One region of the Streptomyces collinus genome, then DNA from elsewhere that is predicted to be linked to it. Evidence: riboswitches for the same ligand, from Rfam matches in the RefSeq annotation. Region 1 holds a riboswitch; each other region holds the start of a gene.
The links. Region 1 has a riboswitch for cobalamin ahead of RFN52_RS11715 (SCO2321 family membrane protein). Riboswitches for the same ligand answer to the same signal wherever they lie in the genome.
Positions count from the first base shown of each region.

Region 1 (3,468 bases):
AATTGTTCGTCACCCACGATCAGTCCGTGGAGGAGCAGGCACGGCAGCTCGCGGCCCGCATTCTCGCGGACGATCCGCGGAAGACGGCTGAGCTTCGAGAATGCTGAGACTTCTTTTCTGATAGCGCGAATCGGGTGGCCCGAAGGTGAGCTCGTTGTCGTCGAGGGCGTTGGCGATGGTCAGCCGGCCGCGGGGGAAGCTGAAGCTGACGGCGACTGCTCCCTGGGCCATGTCGTCGCCCGTCCACTCGAGGAGCTGTACGTCCTGAAGGACCTGGTCCTGCAGAGCGTGCAGCTCGGGGCGCCTGTCGTGACGCCACTGGAGATCGAAGTCGGCCCATCGGACCGGCTGGCGGGGGTCGACCGTGTTCCAGGTGATCGAGAGGTCGTCGAACTTCTGGTGGTTGATCTCGACCTGTTCTCCGGTGAAGTCGAACAGGACGGGGCAGTCGGAGAACCACTCGTCGTCCTGGACGTCCCGGACAAGCCAGACGCGGGCCAGCGGGCGGCCGATGAGAGCACGCAATCGCCGGCCATGCGCTGCCTCGACCGCGAAGCGACCGTTCAGCCAATGAGGCCGGTAGCCGCCGATCCCGAAATCGAACACTTCAGGATCCTCCCATGAGCCGGGGCCCGAGCCCCCCCACTCCGCCCCCCTCGGCCCGATTCCTACGTCCGGGTACAGTAAGCGGGTCGTCATCACACCGTACGGGGGGAAGCCGGTGCAATTCCGGCGCTGACCCGCAACCGTGAACCGCCGCCCAGGTGGTGAGCCGGATCGCCCCGTACGGTTTCGTGACCGGCTCACGTGCCCGGCAGACCGCCGGTCACGGCACCGTCGAGGTATACGGAGCCGAGCCGCCGGGGTGTCCCGTGCTGCCCGGCTCCCCCACAGGGAGAGGCACCCGCCGATCATGAACGTCCGCCGCAGCGCCGCGGTCCTGGCCGCCGTCGCCGTGATCGGCGCCGCCACCCCGGCCGCCGCAGACCCGTCCCCGTCGCCGTCCCAGGCGTTCCCCTCCGCCCTGTACGGCGACAAGGACCCGAAGTTCGACGGCGTCTGGCGCCAGTCGCTCGCGCTGCTCGCGCAGGACACCGTGGGGGTGAAGCCGGCCGCGAAGTCCGTCCAGTGGCTGGTGCGTCAGCAGTGCGCGGACGGCTCCTTCGCCTCGTACCGCCCCGACCCCACCACCGCGTGCGACGCCAAGACCATGCTCGACACCAACGCCACGTCCGCCGCCGTGCAGGCCCTCACCGCGCTCGGCGGGCACGACGACGTCACCCGCAAGGCCGTCGGCTGGCTGAAGGCCGTGCAGAACAAGGACGGCGGCTGGGGCTACTCGCCCGGTGGGGCCAGCGACACCAACTCGACGTCGATCGTCATAGGCGCGCTCGCCGCCGCGGGCGAGAAGCCCGACCAGGTGGAGAAGGACGGCAAGTCCCCCTACGACGCGCTGCTGAAGCTCGCCCTGCCCTGCGGCGGGGACGGCGACGGCGCCTTCGCGTTCCAGCCGGACAAGAAGGGCGAGCTCGCCGCCAACGCGGACGCCACGGCGGCCGGTGTGCTCGGCGCGCTGGGCACGGGCATGGTCGTCGAGCCCGGCAAGAAGTCCGACGCGACCTGCGAGAAGGCCGCGACGCCGCGGCAGGCGGCGGCGAACGGCGCGGGCTACCTCACCGCCGCCCTCGCCAAGGACGGCGACCACCTCATGTCCGCCCTGGCCGGTGCCGAACCCCAGCCCGACTTCGGCAACACCGCCGACGCGGTCGTCGCGCTCGCCGCGCAGGGGGACACCGCGCAGGCGGAGAAGTCCGTGCGGTGGCTGGAGAAGAACTCCGCGTCCTGGGCCGCGCAGAGCGGTCCGGCCGCCTACGCGCAGCTGATCCTCGCCGCCCACGCGACGGGCACGAACCCGCGTGACTTCGGCGGCGCGGACCTCGTCAAGCAGTTGGGCGCCACGGGCCCGGCCCCGCAGACCGCCGGGAAGACCACGTCCGGGGCCTCGGACGAGAAGGAGGACTCCGGCTCGGACTTCTTCGGGGTCTGGTGGTACGTCGGCGTCTGCCTGGTCGCCGGCATCGGCATCGGTTTCCTGTTCACCGGCCGCAAGAAGCAGCAGCAGCTGTGATCCGCCGGGCCGTTCTCCTGCTCCTGGCCTCGCTCCTGCTGTGCGCGGGTGCGGGCCAGGCCCAGGCCGCCGGTTACCGGTACTGGTCGTTCTGGGAGCGCGACGCCGGCCGCTGGGTCTACGCCACCCAGGGCCCGTCCCTGGCCCGCCCCTCGGACGGCGACGTCCAGGGCTTCCGCTTCGCGGTGAGCGAGGACTCCGCGAACGCGGTCCGGCCGCGCGGCACGGCCGACTTCGCGACGATCTGCGCGAAGACGCCGGCGCAGGAGGGCAGGAAGCGGGTGGCCCTGGTCATCGACTTCGGCACCCCGTCGGACGCCCCCGGCGGCGAATCCCCGCCCGCCGCCCGCACGGCCTGCGCCCGGGTCTCCCCCGACGCGACGACGGCCGAGGCCCTGGCCGCGGTGGCCGAGCCGCTGCGCTACGACACCAACGCCCTGCTGTGCGCGATCTCGGGCTATCCGGAGAAGGGCTGCGGCGAACAGGTCTCCCGGGACGAACAGAAGCGGAAGCCGGTGGCGGAGAAGAGCGCCCCGTCGAACGACGGGCCGTCCCTGGGCCTGCTCGCGGGTGTCGCCGTGGTGGTGGCCCTGGGCGGCGCGGCGATCTGGCAGGTACGACGGCGTGGCTAGCCGTCCCGCCCAGCCTGCGGGCGGTCTGGCCGGCACCCCGGAGCGCCGGGCCGCGCAGCCGCCCCGGCCGGGGCGGCAACGCCGGGCACAGCTGCACCCGGGAGCCTGGTGGCTCTGGTCCCTCTCCCTCGGCACCGCCGCCACCCGCACCACCAACCCCCTGCTCCTCGCGCTCCTCGTCTCGGTCTCCGCCTACGTCGTGGCGACCCGCCGCCCCGACACCCCCTGGTCCCACTCCTACGGCGCCTTCGTCAAACTCGCCCTCGCGGTGATCCTGATCCGCCTCGTCTTCGCGATCGTCCTCGGCTCCCCCGTCCCGGGCACGCACACCCTCCTCACGCTGCCCGAACTCCCCCTCCCCGCCTGGGCCCAGGGCATCCGCCTCGGCGGCGAGGTCACAGCGGAAGCGCTCACCTTCGCGCTGTACGACGGAATGCGGCTGGCCACGCTCCTCATCTGCGTGGGCGCCGCGAACGCCCTCGCCAACCCCTCCCGACTCCTCAAGTCCCTCCCGGGCGCCCTGTACGAGATGGGCGTCGCGGTCGTCGTCGCCCTCACCTTCGCCCCGAGCCTCATCGCCGACGTCCAGCGGCTGCGCGCCGCACGCCGTCTGCGCGGGCGCCCGGACAGCGGCATCAGGGGCCTGCTGCACGTGGGCCTCCCGGTCCTGGAGGGGGCGCTGGAGCGTTCCGTCGCCCTGGCCGCCGC
Region 1 covers NZ_CP133771.1:2,599,183-2,602,650, forward strand. The annotation lists gene RFN52_RS11705 (hypothetical protein) at 1-107, shown strand, start outside; gene RFN52_RS11710 (hypothetical protein) at 10-606, opposite strand; adenosylcobalamin-variant (AdoCbl-variant) riboswitch at 703-791, shown strand; gene RFN52_RS11715 (SCO2321 family membrane protein) at 914-2,128, shown strand; gene RFN52_RS11720 (SCO2322 family protein) at 2,125-2,760, shown strand; gene RFN52_RS11725 (CbiQ family ECF transporter T component) at 2,786-3,468, shown strand, end outside.

Region 2 (3,468 bases), 610 kb from region 1:
CGGCGGCGGGACACTTCCGGGTGATCAGAACCTTTTCAACGGGTCACTCGATCAGCTGAAGAGGTTCGCGCGGGGCGCGTGGTGACCGGGCGCCGGGGCGGCCGTTCCCGGGCGTCGCCACGACACCCCTTTGCGGTCACCCCTGCGCCCCTCCCAGTTCATCTCCCGTTCACTCAGGTTGCCTACGTTCATACGGCCAACGACCTCGAACGATTGCCTGGGTAAATGGAAAGCTTCTCGCTGATCCTCGCGATTGTGGTGGTAACCGCACTCGCGTTCGATTTCACGAACGGTTTCCACGACACCGCGAACGCGATGGCCACGACCATTTCCACGGGCGCCATGAAGCCCAAGGTTGCGGTGGCCATGTCCGCGGTCCTCAACCTGGTCGGCGCCTTCCTGTCCGTCGAAGTCGCCAACACGATCTCCAAGGGCCTCGTCGACGAGGCCGGCATCCGGCCCGAGGTCATCTTCGCCGCCCTGGTCGGCGCGATCCTCTGGAACCTGCTGACGTGGCTGGTCGGTCTGCCGTCCAGCTCCTCGCACGCTCTCATGGGCGGTCTGATCGGCGCCACGATCGCCTCGGCGGGCGTCGGCGCGGTGCACGGCGACGTGCTGGTCACCAAGGTCCTGATCCCGGCGATCGCCGCCCCGCTGGTCGCGGGCATCGCGGCGATGCTGGCCACACGGCTGACGTACTCCCTCGGCAAGAAGGCCGACGGCGAGGCGTCCCGGAAGGGCTACCGGGCCGGCCAGATCGCGTCGGCGGGCCTGGTCTCCCTGGCGCACGGCACCAACGACGCGCAGAAGACGATGGGCATCATCACCCTCGCCCTGGTCGCCGGCGGCACCCTCGCCCCCGACTCCGACCCGCCCATGTGGGTCATCCTCTCCGCGGGCATCGCGATCGCGCTCGGCACCTACCTGGGCGGCTGGCGCATCATCCGCACCATGGGCAAGGGCCTGACCGACCTCCAGCCGCAGCAGGGCTTCGCCGCCCAGACCTCCGCGGCCACGGTCATCCTGGCCTCCTCGCACCTCGGTTTCTCCCTCTCCACGACGCACTCCGTCTCCGGCGCCGTGATGGGCGCGGGGCTCGGCCGCAAGGGCGGTGTCGTCCGCTGGTCGACCGCGACGCGGATGTTCGTCGCCTGGGGTCTGACGCTGCCGGCGGCGGCCCTGGTGGGCGCCCTCGCCGAGTACGTCACCGGCTTCGGGGCCTGGGGCACCGCGGTGGTGGCCGTCTTCCTCGTCGCCTCCAGCGCGGCCATCTGGAAGCTCTCGCGGCGGGAGATCGTCGACCACACCAACGTCAACGACACCGACGACGCGGAGCCCGCGGGCGTGGTCACCACGGCGATGGCCGCGGTGACGCCGCCGCCGGCCGGCACGCCGGCGGAGGAGCCGGTGCCGTCGTTCCCGGCCCAGGCCACCGCCGAGCGGACGGCCTCCACGACCACCACGGTCTGACCCCGCCCACCGGCAACAAGGAAGAGTCTCCGATATGAAGATCGACTGGGCGGCCCTCGGCTCCGTGTTCGGCGTCAGCCTCGTGGTCACCGTGGCTCTCGTGGGCCTGTTCACCCTCGGCATCACCGGTCTGTCCCGCCGCGAGCGGGCGGTGGCCCAGGGCGGGTCCGCGGGCCTCGCGGTCACCGGCGCGTACGCGTGCTTCGCGGCGTGCGCGGCGGCCGTCGGGTACGGCATCTATCTGATCGTGGCCTGACGGCCCGACCGCACAACGTCCGCCGGGCGGCACGGGACCTGAGTCCTGTGCCGCCCGGTCGTCGTGTGTGCGCAGGGGGCGATGTGGGGTTCTCCACACTCTCCCCTCGCAGGTCAACGGCAAGTTGACGGCGGTTCGCGGCCGTGGTGGACTGCCGGGGCCAGTACGGCGGCAGGAGAGGAAGCCGGTGCAAGTCCGGCGCGGTCCCGCCACTGTCACCGGGGTAGTGATCCCCGGGAGCCAGGAACTCTCACCGCCGGTCTCGTCGAACCAGGGCGTGGACACCCTGAGTGAGGACACATATCGCCATGCGCGGCTGCCGATCGAGGTTCAACACCCCACCCCTGCCCGCCCTCCTGGCCGGCTGAGCCCATGGGTGCCGGTCGCGTCTTCGCGTACGGCGCCGCCGCCGGTCTGATCGGTGACCTGCTGCTCGGTGATCCTCGCCGGGGGCATCCGGTCGCCGCGTTCGGACGGGCCGCGGGCGCCGTGGAACAGGTGCTGTGGCGGGACCACCGCGGGTGGGGCGCGCTGCACACCGCCGTGTGTGCCGGAGGGACCGTCGCCCTCGGGTCCGTCGCCGCGCGGGCCGTGCGGCCGTCTCCCGTCGCCTCCGTCGCGCTGACCGCAGCCGCCACCTGGGCCGTCGTCGGGGGGACTTCGCTCGCCCGGGAGGCGCGGACCATCGGGCGGGCCCTGGAGGCCGGGGACGTCGAGGCGGCCCGGGCGCGGCTGCCACATCTGTGCGGGCGGGACCCACAGGCCCTCGACGCCGACGGCATGGCCCGGGCCGTGGTCGAGTCCGTCGCCGAGAACACCTCGGACGCGGTGGTGGGGGCACTGGTGTGGGGGGCTTTCGGCGGGGTGCCGGGGCTGCTCGGGTTCCGGGCCGTCAACACCCTGGACGCCATGGTCGGACACAAGTCGGCCCGGTACCGCCGGTACGGCTGGGCCTCCGCGCGGCTGGACGACCTCGCGGGGTGGCCGGGAGCGCGGCTGACCGCCGTACTCGCCGTGCTGGCCGGGCCGGATCCGCGGGAAGCCGTGAGGGCCTGGCGGGCCGACGCGGCACAGCATCCGAGTCCCAACGCCGGGCCCGTGGAGGCCTCGTTCGCCGGGGCGCTCGGAGTGCGGCTGGGCGGGACGCTGTCGTACGGCGGGCGGGTGGAGCACCGGCCCGTGCTGAACACGCGGGGGCGGGCCGTCGGGACGCGCGACGTCGAGCGGGCCGTGCGGCTGTCGAAGCGCGTCACCTGGCTCGCGCTCGGGGTGTGCGCCGGTGCGCGGTTGCTGATGAGCGCGCGGTCATCGAAGAGGGGGAAATGACATGAGCGGTGGGCTTCTTGTCGCCGGTACGACCTCCGACGCCGGCAAGAGCGTCGTGACCGCCGGGATCTGCCGGTGGCTGGTGCGGCAGGGCGTGAAGGTCGCGCCCTTCAAGGCGCAGAACATGTCCCTGAACTCCTTCGTGACCACGGAGGGGGCCGAGATCGGGCGGGCGCAGGCCATGCAGGCGCAGGCCTGCCGGGTCGAGCCGACCGCCCTGATGAATCCGGTGCTGCTCAAGCCCGGTGGCGAGCAGAGCAGTCAGGTCGTGCTGCTGGGCAAGCCGGTCGGGGAGCTGAGTGCGCGCGGCTACCACGGCGGACGGCAGCAGCAGTTGCTCGGGACGGTGCTGGACTGCCTGGAGCAGTTGCGGGGCACGTATGACGCGGTGATCTGTGAGGGGGCCGGTTCTCCCG
Region 2 covers NZ_CP133771.1:1,990,586-1,994,053, forward strand. The annotation lists gene RFN52_RS08940 (lysozyme) at 1-85, shown strand, start outside; gene RFN52_RS08945 (inorganic phosphate transporter) at 226-1,470, shown strand; gene RFN52_RS08950 (hypothetical protein) at 1,505-1,726, shown strand; cobalamin riboswitch at 1,857-1,995, shown strand; gene RFN52_RS08955 (cobalamin biosynthesis protein) at 2,099-3,052, shown strand; gene RFN52_RS08960 (cobyric acid synthase) at 3,054-3,468, shown strand, end outside.
Region 2: linked by a shared signal. The riboswitch ahead of RFN52_RS08955 (cobalamin biosynthesis protein) and the one ahead of RFN52_RS11715 (SCO2321 family membrane protein) in region 1 are both predicted to bind cobalamin.

Region 3 (3,468 bases), 5.6 Mb from region 1:
GGCGTCGTCGGCCCAGCGCAGGGCGAGGTCGACGTCATGGGTGGCCATCACCACCGTGGTGCCCGCGGTACGGAGTCCGTCGAGGGTGGTGAGGAGCCGCTCCTGGCCGTCGGGGTCGAGTCCGGCCGTCGGCTCGTCGAGGACGAGCACGCGGGGCCGCATGGCGACCGCGCCCGCGATGGCGGTGCGCTTGCGCTGGCCGTAGGAGAGCAGATGGGTGGGCCGGTCGGCCAGGGCGGTGATGTCCAGCGCGGCGAGCGCCTCCGCCACCCGCGCCCTCACCTGTGTGTCGTCCAGGCCGAGGTTCAGCGGCCCGAAGGACACGTCCTGCTCGACGGAGGCCGCGAACAGCTGGTCGTCCGGGTCCTGCACCACCAGCTGCACGGTGGTCCGCAGCCGGGTCAGGCCCTTGCGGTCGTAGGCCACCGGCTGCCCCTCGACCGTCAGCCGGCCCTCCTGCGGCCGCAGTCCGCCGGAGAGCAGCCGCATCAGCGTGGTCTTTCCGCTGCCGTTGCGGCCGAGCAGGGCGAGCGCGCGACCCTCCCGGATCTCGAAGTCGAGCCCGCTGAGCACGGTGGGGCCGTCTTCGTAGGCGTAGGACGCGCCCCGCAGGGCGACGAGGGCGGGCTCGCTCATGTCAGCGGCCTTTCCAGTACGAAGGTGAGGGCGGCCAGCGTCGCGAGCAGCGCACAACTGGCGGCCGTGAAGCGGAGGGAGACCCGGGCCTCGGGCACCAGGACCCGCAGCGTGCCGTCGTAGCCGCGCCCGGCGAGTCCGGCCTGGAGACGGGTCGCCCGGTCGAAGGCCCGGACGAACGCGGTGGCGCCGAGCCCGGCCAGCGAACGCCACTCCGCGGCCCGGCCGGTGTGACCGAGCCGGGCCGCCTGGGCCTCCCGGATGCGGCGCATCGAGTCCAGCAGCAGGAAACTCATCCGGTACGTCACCAGCGCGACGTCGACGACCGGCGCGGGGACACCGGCCCGGACCAGGCGGGGCAGCAGGTCGGACATGGGTGTGGTGAAGGCGAACAGCAGCACGCCCAGGGAGGCCGCCGAGGTCCGCAGCAGCAACTCCCCGGCCCGGACCGGCCCGTCAGCGGCGAGGGAGACGAACCCTCCCGGCCCGCCCACCTGGACGAGCAGCGTGACCGCGCCGGTCACGCAGAAGCCCAGCGGGACCCGGTAGGCCCGCCACAGCCGCCGCCCGGGCACACCGGCCGGCCCCAGCAGCACCACCAGGGCGCTCAGGAGCACCAGGGCCGCACCCGGCCAGGGCGGCAGGGAGATCGCGAGCAGCGTGAGGCCGAGTCCGAGCACGGCCTTGTCCACGGGATGGCGGCGGCGCCAGCGACTGCTGTGCGCCGCCGCGTCGATCGGCAGCACCCGGGCTCAGTCCTGTTCCGCGGTGGACTTCCCGGCGGCGCCGGTGAGCGCGCCGCCGGCCTCGCGCTCCAGCGCCCGCTGCTCGCCCTGCCGACGGCCCCGGCGCAGACCGAAGTAGTAGGCGAGGACACCGGAGCCGAGAGCCGCCTGGAGGGAGAACAGCGCCGACTCGATCTCACCGGAGGGCGGTTCGTACAGGGGCGAGAACCACGGCTCGTAGTCCGGCTTCAGCTCGGTGATCGCCGTTTCGGCCTCGCCGTCGGCGCCCGTGAACGGCTCCTCCTTGTGGTCGCCGAGGCCGAGCGCCAGGGGCAGCACGGCCAGCGCGGCCACGGCGAGCAGCAGCACCAGGTTGATCTTCGTGTTCCTGCTCATCGGGCCACCGCCTCGGTCTCGGTCCGGGACTGCTTCTTGGCGAGGAGCACGCCCAGCCGGGTCAGTTCGCCCTTGCTGGACTGCACCAGCAGCCGCATCACCAGCACGGTCAGCAGGCCCTCGCTCACCGCGAGCGGGACCTGGGTGACGGCGAAGATGGAACCGAACTTGCCGAGCGCGCCCAGGAATCCGCTGCCCGGGTCGGGGAACGCGAGGGCCAGCTGCACGCTGGTGACGCAGTACGTGGACAGGTCGGCGACGAACGCGCCGGCGAACACCGCCACCATCAGCGGCGCGTTGGAGCGCCGCAGCAGCTTGTAGACGGCGTATCCGGCCCAGGGCCCGACGATCGCCATGGAGAAGACGTTGGCGCCGAGCGTGGTCAGGCCGCCGTGTGCGAGCAGCAGCGCCTGGAAGAGCAGGGTGATGGTGCCCAGCACCGCCATGATGGGCGGCCGGAACAGGATGGCTCCGAGGCCCGTGCCGGTGGGGTGCGAGCAACTGCCCGTGACGGACGGCAGTTTCAGGGCGGACAGGACGAACGTGAAGGCGCCGGACGCCCCGAGGAGCAGGGTGCTCTCGGGGTGCTCGCGCACTTCACGGGTGAGCGACCGGACTCCGTGGACGACGAACGGCGCCGACGCGACGCCCCAGGCGACCGCGTGCGCCGGAGGAAGGAAACCCTCGGCAATGTGCATGGCTCAGCAGACCCTCTCCAGCACCTCGTGGATGGTTGACGCGCCTTGGCCGGTCTCCTGGCTGACGGGTACCACCGCCCGTACTCCGCCTTCCCGGGCCGCAAGGACCCAGTGGCTGCCCCCTGAGGGGCCGGAGCCGGACTTCCCGATTCACAGTGGCGAGGGCCGCACCGGCATCACACCGGATTTCCCGTTCACCAAGGCCTGGTGACAATAAGGCCGGGGTAAGGCCGATGACAAGCCGCCCCAGGGGCGCGCGAGGGGGCGCCCGCTCGCACACCGGCGCATCCCCCGGCTGATCCACGCGCTCGGGCGCTCAGGTGCGGGGCCGCTTCGGGGCCCCGTCAGTCGTCGCCCCCGTCGGCCCCGCCGTCGTCGCCCTCCCCGTCGTTCCCGGCCTGGACCGGCTGCTCCGGCTTCGGCTGATCCGGGTTCGGCTGCTCCGGCCCGGCGTCGCCCGTCCCCTGCGTCGGGGCCGGGGCACCGGTCGCCGGCGGGACAGGAGCCGGGGAGGCGGGCGGCGTGGACGGAGTGACTTCGGCCACGGTGCCGGTGGTCGGCGTGGTGGCGATCTGCTGCCCGGCCCCCGGATCGGAGGTGATGGGCGAGGCGGAGTCGTCGGACGGGGTGGCCGCGGGGCTGCTCGCGGTCGGGGACGGTTCGGGTTCCGTGCCCTCGGCGCTCGTGTCGGGCGAGAACCAGCGCATGCCGAGGAGCATCGCGGCGAGGAACAGCGCCGCGGCGGCGGCCGTAGCGGCCACTCTCGACCGGCTGCCCGGCCCGCCGCGCCCGCGGGCGCGGCCCGACCGCCCTGCCTGGGCGGCCCGGGCGGCGGTGCGGTGCCCGGGGGTCGCGGGCAGCGCGTACGTGGTCGGGTGGCTGCTCTCGGCGGCCGCGTACGGGTCCCGCCCGGTATGCGGCGGCGCGGACGCGGGGTTGTTCGGCCGCAGCGGCGGTGAGACCTCGGGCAGCGGCTCGGGCAGGCCCCGCCAGGCGCCCCCGGCGAACCACTC
Region 3 covers NZ_CP133771.1:8,150,757-8,154,224, forward strand. The annotation lists gene RFN52_RS36700 (energy-coupling factor ABC transporter ATP-binding protein) at 1-636, opposite strand, end outside; gene cbiQ (cobalt ECF transporter T component CbiQ) at 633-1,382, opposite strand; gene RFN52_RS36710 (energy-coupling factor ABC transporter substrate-binding protein) at 1,389-1,757, opposite strand; gene RFN52_RS36715 (energy-coupling factor ABC transporter permease) at 1,754-2,455, opposite strand; cobalamin riboswitch at 2,486-2,672, opposite strand; gene RFN52_RS36720 (serine/threonine-protein kinase) at 2,800-3,468, opposite strand, start outside.
Region 3: linked by a shared signal. The riboswitch ahead of RFN52_RS36715 (energy-coupling factor ABC transporter permease) and the one ahead of RFN52_RS11715 (SCO2321 family membrane protein) in region 1 are both predicted to bind cobalamin.

Region 4 (3,468 bases), 1.3 Mb from region 1:
GAAGGAGGTGAGGGCGGAGAAGAGCTGCATGGCGGCGACGCCCGCGAGGACGACACGGTCGGTGGTGCCGCCGAGGGTGTGGCTGAGCAGCAGCACCAGCGCGAACGACAGCAGGGCGCCGAGGAACGCACCGGCGGACACCGACAGGGCGCCGCCGCCCGCGCCGAGCACGACCACGAGGACCGCTCCGGTGGAGGCGCCCGAGGACACCCCGAGCACGAACGGGTCGGCGAGCGGGTTGCGCAGCAGCGACTGCATCACCGCCCCGCAGACGGCGAGTCCGGCTCCGCACACGGCCGCGAGCAGGGTGCGCGGCAGCCGCAGCTGCCAGACGATCCCGTCCCGGATCGGCGTCAGCTCCGAGCTGCCGAGGCCGAGACGGGCGGCCACGACGGACCACACGTCGGCGACGCGGATGTCGGCGGGACCGATGGTGATGGCGACGGCGAGGGAGGCGACGAGCGCGACGGTCCCGGCCACTCCCAGCGCGAGTCCTGCCCGGCGCCGGGGCTTGGTCCCGGCGACCGGCAGCCCCTGGGCGGTCACTTCACCAGTCCGAACCGGCGCAGCCCGGCGGCCACCTGCTCCACGCCCTCGACGGTGCGGATGGTCGGGTTCATGGCCTGCCCGCTGAGCAGCACGTACCGCTTGTGCCGGACGGCGTCCATGGTCCTGGTGACGGGGTTGGACTCCAGGAAGGCGATCTTCTTCGCGGCCGACTCGGCGGTCTGGGACTTGCGGGTCAGATCGCCGATGACGAGGACGTCGGGGTCGCGGTCGGCGACCGTCTCCCAGTTGATCTGCGGCCACTCCTCGTGCGTGTCGTCGAAGACGTTCTTCGCGCCGAGGGCCCGGGTGATGATGCCGGGTGCTCCGCAACAGCCCGCCATGTAGGGCGACTCGGAGTTCGCGAACCAGTACAGGAGGGTGACGTCGGAGGCGTCGATCCCGGCGGTGGCCTTCTTCATGCGCCGCTGGAGTGAGGTCACGAGGGCGTCGCCGCGCTTCTTCACCCCGAACACGGTCGCGAGGTCCCGGACTTCGCCGTAGACGGTGTCGATGCCCAGGGCCTTGTCGCGGGCGCCGTCGCCGCCGCCCGAGTTGTCCTTGCCGGCGCAGTCGGACGGGGACACGTAGGTGGGGACGCCGAGCTTCTCGAACTGCTCGCGGGTGGCGACGCCGCCCTTGCCGAGGGTGGAGACGAAGGACGCGGTGACGAAGTCGGGTTCGGTGTCCAGGACGCGTTCGAAGGACGGGTTGTTGTCGGCGATGCGCGGGACCTTGGCCTCGGCCTTCCCCAGCCCCTTCATCACGGGGTCGGTCCAGGTGGCCGTGCCCGCGAGGCGGTCGGCGAGGCCGAGGGAGAGCAGGATCTCGGTGGTGCCCTGGTTGAGGGACACGGCATACCGCGGCGGGGTGGCCACCCGGACGTCGTGCCCGCAGTTGGTGAGGGTGACGGCGGCCTTGGCGTCGGTGGACGCGGAGCCGCCGCAGCCGGTCAGGAGCAGGGAGCCGGCCGCGAGCAGGGCGGCGGCACGGGCGGGTCGGGCGAGGGGCACGAAAACCAGTCCTCAGGCGTCGAGGGCCCATTCGCGGAGCCCGGTCGTACGGTGCTCCCCCGCCGCACGCGGCCGCGGGGGCCGCCAGCAGGTCTTCGGACTCGGGTTCACCCGGATCGGAGCGCCTTCCCGGACGTCCGCGAGGGAGTCCAGTGGCCGAGGCCCCGCCCGTCCCCCTCACCGCTGCGCGTCAGTTCCGGATTCGCACCGGATTCCCTGACCCACGTACATGGGTTCGACTGGCCTCGGCAAGCTATCACGGGGGCGCCCGGGAATCACCGCGCGTCCCGCGCCGTTGCCGGGAGAGCAGCGTGTCCACGACTTACGAGGAGGCCGCCGGTGTACGGCGACGAGGCAACGGTCCGCAGGATCCTCACCGAGCTCGGCGACACCTGGGCCGTGGTGGGCCTGTCGTCGAACCGGCAGCGGGCGGCGTACGGGGTGGCCGCCGTGCTCCAGCGCTTCGGCAAGCGCGTCGTGCCGGTGCATCCGAAGGCGGAGACGGTGCACGGGGAGAAGGGGTACGCGAGCCTGGCGGACATCCCCTTCGACGTGGACGTCGTCGACGTGTTCGTGAACAGCGACCTCGCCGGGGCCGTCGCGGGCGAGGCGGTCGCGAAGGGCGCGCAGGGCGTCTGGTTCCAGCTGGGTGTCGTCGACGAGGCGGCCTACGAACGGACCCGCGCGGCGGGTCTGGAGATGGTGATGGACCGCTGCCCGGCGATCGAGATCCCACGGCTGTCTCATCACCGCGTACAGGAATCCTGAAGCGTTCCCCACGAAATACCCGCACCCGGTCAAGGGTGCACAACTCGTCTTCTGCGGCCGGCCGGCCGATTCCTAACCTGAGGCCTCTTGCTCCCCGAACTCCCCGAGTTCATCTTCGAGAGGCCCTGTATTCATGGAAAGAGACGGCCTGCGGCGGGATGTCGGACTGATCGGGCTCATGTGGGCGTCGGTCGGTTCCATCATCGGTTCGGGCTGGCTGTACGGCGCCGAGAAGGCGGTCGTGGCGGCCGGCCCCGCGGCGATCCTGTCCTGGCTCATCGGTGCTGTGGCGATCGTGCTGCTGGCGCTGGTGCACGCGGAACTGGGCGGCATGTTCCCGGTCGCGGGCGGCACCGCCCGCTATCCGCACTACGCGTTCGGCGGTCTGGCCGGCATGTCCTTCGGCTGGTTCTCCTGGCTCCAGGCGGCGACCGTGGCACCGATCGAGGTCGAGGCCATGATCGGCTACGCCGGGCACTGGCACTGGGCCCAGGGCTTCGAGCACGCGAAGGACGGGACGCTGACGACGAGCGGCTTCGTCGTCGCCGTCCTGCTGATGGCCGTGTTCGTCGTGGTCAACTTCCTCGGCGTGCGGATCCTCGCGCACACCAACAGCGCCGCCACCTGGTGGAAGGTGGCCGTGCCGCTGGCCGCGATCTTCATCATCGCGGCCGGCAACTTCCACCCCGGCAACTTCACCGAGCACGGCTTCGCCCCGTTCGGTGCCCACGGCGTGCTGAGCGCCGTCAGCTCCAGCGGCATCATCTTCGCCCTGCTGGGCTTCGAGCAGGCGATCCAGCTGGCCGGCGAGAGCCGCGACCCGCAGCGGGACCTGCCGCGCGCCACGATCGGCTCGGTCGCCATCGGGGCGGCCATCTACGTCCTGCTCCAGATCGTCTTCATAGCCGCCCTGCCACTGGGCGCCTTCGCGCACGGCTGGACCAAGCTCGACTACCCCGGCATCAGCGGCCCGTGGGCGGGGCTCGCGACCCTGGTGGGCCTCGGCTGGCTGAGCGTGGTGCTGTACCTGGACGCGGTGGTCTCCCCGGGCGGCACCGGCCTGATCTACACGACGGCCACGTCCCGCGTCTCCTACGGACTGGCCCGCAACGGCTACGCGCCGAAGCTCTTCGTCCGTACC
Region 4 covers NZ_CP133771.1:1,295,141-1,298,608, forward strand. The annotation lists gene RFN52_RS05760 (FecCD family ABC transporter permease) at 1-546, opposite strand, end outside; gene RFN52_RS05765 (ABC transporter substrate-binding protein) at 543-1,559, opposite strand; cobalamin riboswitch at 1,643-1,803, opposite strand; gene RFN52_RS05770 (CoA-binding protein) at 1,899-2,327, shown strand; gene RFN52_RS05775 (APC family permease) at 2,461-3,468, shown strand, end outside.
Region 4: linked by a shared signal. The riboswitch ahead of RFN52_RS05765 (ABC transporter substrate-binding protein) and the one ahead of RFN52_RS11715 (SCO2321 family membrane protein) in region 1 are both predicted to bind cobalamin.